DNA from 3 places in the Citrobacter sp. GW821-FHT02E08 genome. Region 3 is predicted to be linked to each of the others. Evidence: riboswitches for the same ligand, from Rfam matches in the RefSeq annotation. Region 3 holds a riboswitch; each other region holds the start of a gene.

Region 1 (2,269 bases), on a different contig from region 3:
GCCTCAACGATATCGGTTTCCGCCAGCATACCGATCTTGGTGGTATCAATTCGCACATCGTTGAACACAGAATCAAGCTGCGCCGCGACAAAATCAGGTTCAATTCGGTAGACCGACTGAACGCCGCGCGTATTTTGCGCGACCAGCGCGGTAATGACGGAGCAACCATACGCACCGAGGGCCGAGAATGTTTTCAGATCGGCCTGAATTCCCGCACCGCCGCTGGGGTCCGTGCCAGCAATGGTTAAAGCATTTATCCGTTTCATGCGTATTCCTCCGCGTTCAGGTTATAGAGAGCATCAAGAAAAGCAGGAATAAAACTGCCGGGTCCCTGACTGCGATCGGTTGCTATTTGCCCCGCTTGCTTCATCCAGCTACAGGCGGAGGCGACATTGTCCAGCGTATTCCCCGGCAACGCGCAACTTGCCGCCACCACTGCGGATAAAGCACACCCCGTACCCACGACACGCGTCATCAATGGTGAGCCACCGGTGACACAGACGGTGCGTTGACCATCGGTCACGTAATCCACCTCTCCCGTCACCACCACGACACATCCGCACTGACGCGCCAGGGCAAGCGCAGCAGGTAACGCCGAGGCGGCTGTATCGGTAGTATCCACTCCGCGTCCGCCCGCAGACATTCCGGCAAGCGCAAGAATTTCAGACGCATTCCCGCGAATAGCGGCAGGTTGCAGCGCCAACAACGTCAGGCAGAAGCGACGACGGAAATCGAGTCCGCCCACGGCGACAGGGTCAAGCGTCCAGGGGGTATTGGATATGCGCGCCTGCTCCACCGCCGTGCGCATGGCTTCAGCGCGTGCCTGTGTCAGTGTTCCGACATTAATCAGAAGCGCACTCGCGATGGCAGCAAACTGGCCTGCCTCTTCAGGTTCAATCACCATGGCAGGTGAAGCGCCTAACGCCAGCAATGTGTTCGCTGTAAACGTTTGTACGACATCATTCGTCATACAGTGTGTGAGAGGAGAAAGTGTTCGAAATTGGTGCAAGGTACGAGCCGCCAGAGCGCGGCTGTGCAGGTCAGGCTGCATGTTCAGCTCCTGCCCGCGTGAAGAAGATGAGACACGAGCAGTGTCAGACTTCCCTACGCTGGCATTATCCAGATCAGGTGGTACGGGTATTTCTCAGCCTTCATTTAAGAAGGGCACCCCGAGTCGTTAGTAGTACAAATCGCTTGATTATTAACAGAGTAAGGAAAGCAGTTGGCGATTGCAAGCCCTCGCTGGCAGGCTGATATCCAGCCCTGTTTCAGGGTCAGCAAGAAAGCGAAAACGATAAATGACGCCAGTACATATCACGCCCATTTTTACCGTCAATATTTCATCCAAAAAACACCTTGTGGCATTCGTTAAAGCGTAAAGATGACGTTATTGAGCATGTTATCCATGATTAATGCTATGTATACTTTTCACATATCAATATCACTTACTCTACTTTAAACCATCTAATAGAACCATCCTATCTAAAACATTAACACTACGTATCATCAATAAAATTCAAAATAGTGAACCAGAAAAAACAAAATAAAGTATCAGAAATAAATAATAACCCAGGTTACAAACAGTTCATTCTTAGATTAAATATAATTCAACAGCCCTTCCATTTATTCTCTAATCTTCTATTGATCTGGATAACAGCAGATTTTCACCCCCCAAAACTTTAGCTATTCGTGCCATGCGTGATCTACATCAAAGTTTAACCTATCACGTTGCTGGATAGTTTATTCGCGTTACTAAAAAAGGAAATTAGTCACCACTCGGTAAGATATTGTCTGGAAGAGACAAAGGCCGTCTCAACGCTTAAAAATAACAGTAATAACACTTATGTTAATTTCTTGTGGAAATGTTTAAATGAAATTTGTTAAATCTGCAGTTTCTGTCGTTGTTTTTAGCGCCATCGCCATTTCTTCTGCTCATGCTGCCAGCGTTGGTTATATCGGTACGATAGATGGTACAAATACCTTTATCGCTGTTAAAGGGGTTGATGAGTCTGTTAAAACATACGACCTGGATCAGATTCAAAATAATACCAATCGCATTACGTCTGTTGATGCTGATTTAAATAGCACGAAAGATGCAGTCATTGTCGTAAACAAAAAAGTGGATGATGTTCAAACGCAAGCCGATTTACATACTGGCCAAATTGCCTCGAATAATCATCAAATTGGTATTTTATTCAACACCAAAGCGGATCAGAGCACTGTTGATAGTGAAGCGGCGAACCGTTTAAGTGGGGATAAGAATTTGCAA
Region 2 (2,269 bases), on a different contig from region 3:
GCGTTCTGGAATGCCGGAGAAACCATAAATTTGAGGAATTTCTCTGCCAGTTCTGGCTGTTTGCTGGCGGCGGTACGGGCGGCGACTTCTACCTGCAGATAGTGGCCTTCGCTGAAGTTTGCCGCGGCGTAATGGTCTTTTTTCTCTTCGATAATGTGATACGCCGGAGAGGTGGTGTAGCTCAGCACCAGATCGCTTTCCCCTTTCAGGAACAGGCCATAAGCTTCGCTCCAGCCTTTGGTGACGGTGACCGTTTTGGCCGCCAGTTTTTGCCAGGCTTCGGGGGCTTTATCGCCATAGACTTTCTGCATCCACAACATCAGTCCAAGACCCGGCGTGCTGGTACGCGGATCCTGATAAATCACGCGCCATTTCTGGTCGCTTTCGACGAGCTCCTTCAGGCTTTTAGGCGGGTTTTTCAGCTTGTTTTTGTCATAAACAAACGCGAAGTAACCGTAATCGAAGGGGACAAAGGTCTCGTTCTGCCAACCGCCAGGTACGTTGACGGCATCAGGTGCAATGCCGCTTTTCGCAAACAGGTTGGTTTGCGTGGCGGCCTCGAGCAGGTTGTTGTCCAGCCCAAGCACCACATCCGCTTTGCTGTTCTTCCCTTCCATGCGCAGGCGATTAAGCAACGAAACGCCATCTTCCAGCGCCACCATTTTCAGTTCGCACTGGCAGTCGGCTTCGAAAGCTTTCTTGATGGTGGGACCGGGTCCCCAGTCGGCAGCGAAAGAGTCGTAGGTGTACACGGTCAGGATCGGTTTAGCGAAGACCGGTGCAGCACACAGCACCAGTAAGGGAAGACATTTTTTTAACACTTTGCACCTCAGTAAAAGAGTGGCAAAGGACTTGAGCATGAGCCTCAAATCCCTTCGCCGGCGTTATCCGGATCAGGTTCGACGGGTATTTTCTCAGCCCGCGCACATGGCGCAGCACCCCGTTGAGAACGGCACATTGTAATGATTACGTGAAGAGATCAAAAGGGTTAAGGATCCGGTGGGGCAAACCACGCCGATTTAAAGTCGAACCAGCCGAGCGTGTTCATCCGCAAGCCGCGCATACTGCGCTGTCCCTGAATGATCAGCCAGTGGTGAATAAGCGGCACAATCGCTTTGCTGGCGAGCAACTGTTGGCACCAGGCTGCCAGATTCATCTCGCCTGCGTGCCACTGCGCGGCATCTTCTTTCCAGTCTCGCGGGATACAGTTTTGTAGCAAAGGCACTTCGCATAAGTGAGCAAACAGTGAGAAGTCGAGCGGCAACGTAAAGTTGGCGCTGTTGAGCCAGATGTCGCTCTCGATCTCGCCTGCGTGCCACTGATCGTAGTCGATCTCCTGAATATTCAGGTGAACCTGGTGTTCTGCCAGCAGGGCGCTCATGATCTGGGCGATAACCCGATGTTCAATGTGTTCGCGATAGTACGTCAGCGTCAGGGTTTCCAGACCCGCAGGTTTTTCACCGCGCCCCGGCCGGGCATGGTGCCAGCGGGGCAGTAATCCATAGGCGGGGAACCACAGGCGCTGGTACTGCTCATCGGCGTGGTAAAGCAAATGGGTAGGGGAAAGCACGTGGCTTACCCACTCTCTGACGTGCTGATTGGCACCTCGATGGGTTCGTGCATCAAAGAGTAAATAGTAACAACCTTCCTCAAGACGACTCTCAATGGCCTTTTCACTTTCTACAGTGCCTTCGAGCATCAGGCCGCACGTCGGTTCTTCGCTAATGTCCGGCAACACCCAAACATTCACTTCATCAATGAGTGCCCGGTAGCCAAAGTAATCGTCAAAGGCGTGGATCTTCAGCTGATTACGCGTATTGCGCATCACGGCATAAGGGCCAGTACCTATTGGATGGCTGGAGAAATTGTTCAGGGTTTCCCATTCTCGCGGCAGGATCATCGCCGGAACCTGGCCTAACAACCACGGAAGCCAGCGATCGGGTTGTGAGAGATGGACATCCAGCGTCCAGGTTGTCGGAGAGACAATCTGCGTGATGTGCGAGTAGAGCGGAAGGGCGTTGATGCGCGTGAGAGACGCCACCACATCTTCCATTTCCAGCTCTCGCCCGTGGTGAAAGTGAATCCCCGGTCGCAGAAAGAATCGCCATTGCAAAGGAGAAATTTGCTGCCAGTGATGGGCAATATCGGCTTCCAGTTCCCCATTTTCCTCATTTACGCGGGTTAGCGCGCTGAAGATTTGCCGGGCGATGTGGGTTTCAGAACGGCGTAATGCGCTGCCCGGCAGCAGGTTGTGCATCGGTCGATAGTA
Region 3 (2,269 bases):
GCCATGCGGCAGTTCTCCGCGAGGTAGCCATATTTTTTGCTCATGGCTGACAATCCACCAGCCGCTGTCTAATTTTTCAATTATACGATCCATATCTCTTGCGCTACCTTTGCTTCACAGGCATGTTGTTTACATTATTTTTACATTTTTGAGTGAGCAGTTTTTTGAATCTAAACTTGCGGAGTCAATCATGTTAAACCAGCTGGATAACCTGACAGAGCACGTCAGAGGAAGTAATAAACTGGTTGATCGCTGGCTACATGTACGTAAGCATCTGCTCGTGGCTTACTACAATTTGGTTGGCATTAAGCCTGGCAAAGAATCGTACATGCGCTTAAACGAAAAAGCGCTGGATGATTTTTGTCAAAGTCTGGTCGATTACCTTTCCGCCGGACACTTCAGTATTTATGAACGTATTCTCCATAAATTGGAAGGTAACGGGCAGCTTTTAAACGCAACGAAAATTTGGCCGTTGCTGGAAGCCAATACGCAACGCATTATGGATTACTACGACTCCAGCCTGGAAATGGCCATCGATCATGATAACTATCTTGAATTTCAAAAGGTTTTATCAGATATCGGCGAAGCGCTGGAATCCCGATTTATCCTTGAAGACAAGCTGATCATGCTGGTCTTTGACGCGATGCACGACAGTGCCAGGGCAAAACGTCCTGCTTGAGTTCGACGCTATTAACGCGTAACTTACCTTTGTCGCCCCCTTTACCGGGGGTTATTTCTTGTCGGAGTGCCCAGTGTGAAAACACGGGCTGAGACCGTTAATTCGGGATCCGCGGAACCTGATCAGGTTAAAACCTGCGAAGGGAACAAGAGTCAATCTGCTATTGCATCGCCATTGCGGCGATCGTCTCTCTTGCTTCATCCGTCGTCTGACAAGCCACGTCCTTACTTTTTTGGAATGAGCTATGTCTGCAACAAAATTAACCCGTCGCCAGCAACGCGAACAAGCACAACACTTCATCAATACGCTAGAAGGTACTGCCTTTCCTAACTCCAGACGGATCTATATCACCGGCTCGCAGGCGGATATCCGCATCCCAATGCGCGAAATCCAGCTTAGTCCGACGTTAACCGGCGGCACAAAAGACCATCCACAATACGAAGAAAACGAAGCCATTCCGGTGTATGACACCTCGGGCCCGTATGGCGATCCTGATATCGCGATTAATGTTGAACAGGGTCTGGCAAAACTGCGTCAACCGTGGATTGATGCCCGCGCTGACAGTGAAGCACTGACCGATCGCAGCTCAGCCTATACCAAAGAGCGCCTGGCCGATGACGGTCTGGATGAACTCCGTTTCACTGGCCTGTTAACGCCGAAACGTGCCAAAGCCGGAAAATGCGTCACGCAATTGCATTATGCGCGCCAGGGTATCGTCACGCCGGAGATGGAGTTCATCGCTATCCGTGAAAACATGGGGCGCGAGCGCATTCGCAGTGAGGTGTTACGCCACCAGCATCCAGGCGAAGGCTTTGGCGCACGCCTGCCGGAAAACATCACTCCGGAGTTTGTCCGTGATGAAGTGGCCGCCGGACGCGCGATTATTCCTGCGAACATTAACCATCCGGAATCTGAGCCGATGATTATCGGCCGCAACTTCCTGGTCAAAGTAAACGCCAATATCGGCAATTCTGCGGTGACCTCTTCCATCGAAGAAGAGGTCGAAAAACTGGTCTGGTCCACACGCTGGGGAGCAGATACGGTGATGGACCTTTCAACAGGCCGCTATATCCACGAAACCCGCGAGTGGATCCTGCGTAACAGCCCGGTGCCGATCGGTACAGTGCCGATCTACCAAGCGCTGGAGAAGGTCAATGGGATCGCCGAAGATCTGACCTGGGAAGCCTTCCGCGATACGCTGCTGGAGCAGGCCGAACAAGGTGTCGACTACTTCACCATCCATGCAGGCGTCCTGTTGCGCTATGTGCCGATGACAGCCAAACGCCTGACGGGGATTGTCTCGCGCGGCGGTTCAATTATGGCGAAATGGTGCCTGTCCCATCATCAGGAAAACTTCCTCTACGAGCACTTCCGCGAGATTTGCGAAATCTGCGCCGCCTACGACGTTGCGCTCTCTCTCGGCGATGGCCTGCGTCCTGGCTCCGTTCGTGACGCCAACGACGAAGCACAGTTTGCCGAACTGCATACGCTCGGCGAACTGACCAAAATCGCCTGGGAATATGACGTGCAGGTGATGATCGAAGGCCCAGGGCATGTCCCGATGCAGATGATCCGTCGCAACATGACCGA

The links. Region 3 has a riboswitch for thiamine pyrophosphate ahead of thiC (phosphomethylpyrimidine synthase ThiC). Riboswitches for the same ligand answer to the same signal wherever they lie in the genome.
Region 1: linked by a shared signal. The riboswitch ahead of thiM (hydroxyethylthiazole kinase) and the one ahead of thiC (phosphomethylpyrimidine synthase ThiC) in region 3 are both predicted to bind thiamine pyrophosphate.
Region 2: linked by a shared signal. The riboswitch ahead of thiB (thiamine ABC transporter substrate binding subunit) and the one ahead of thiC (phosphomethylpyrimidine synthase ThiC) in region 3 are both predicted to bind thiamine pyrophosphate.

What each region holds. Positions count from the first base shown of each region.
Region 1 covers NZ_JBWKVL010000027.1:362-2,630, reverse strand. Annotated here, with positions in the region: gene thiD (bifunctional hydroxymethylpyrimidine kinase/phosphomethylpyrimidine kinase) at 1-266, opposite strand, end outside; gene thiM (hydroxyethylthiazole kinase) at 263-1,051, opposite strand; TPP riboswitch at 1,085-1,182, opposite strand; gene AC07UY_RS21320 (hypothetical protein) at 1,871-2,269, shown strand, end outside.
Region 2 covers NZ_JBWKVL010000005.1:145,431-147,699, reverse strand. Annotated here, with positions in the region: gene thiB (thiamine ABC transporter substrate binding subunit) at 1-821, opposite strand, end outside; TPP riboswitch at 853-953, opposite strand; gene sgrR (HTH-type transcriptional regulator SgrR) at 989-2,269, opposite strand, start outside.
Region 3 covers NZ_JBWKVL010000023.1:24,437-26,705, reverse strand. Annotated here, with positions in the region: gene nudC (NAD(+) diphosphatase) at 1-93, opposite strand, end outside; gene rsd (sigma D regulator) at 191-679, shown strand; TPP riboswitch at 732-841, shown strand; gene thiC (phosphomethylpyrimidine synthase ThiC) at 924-2,269, shown strand, end outside.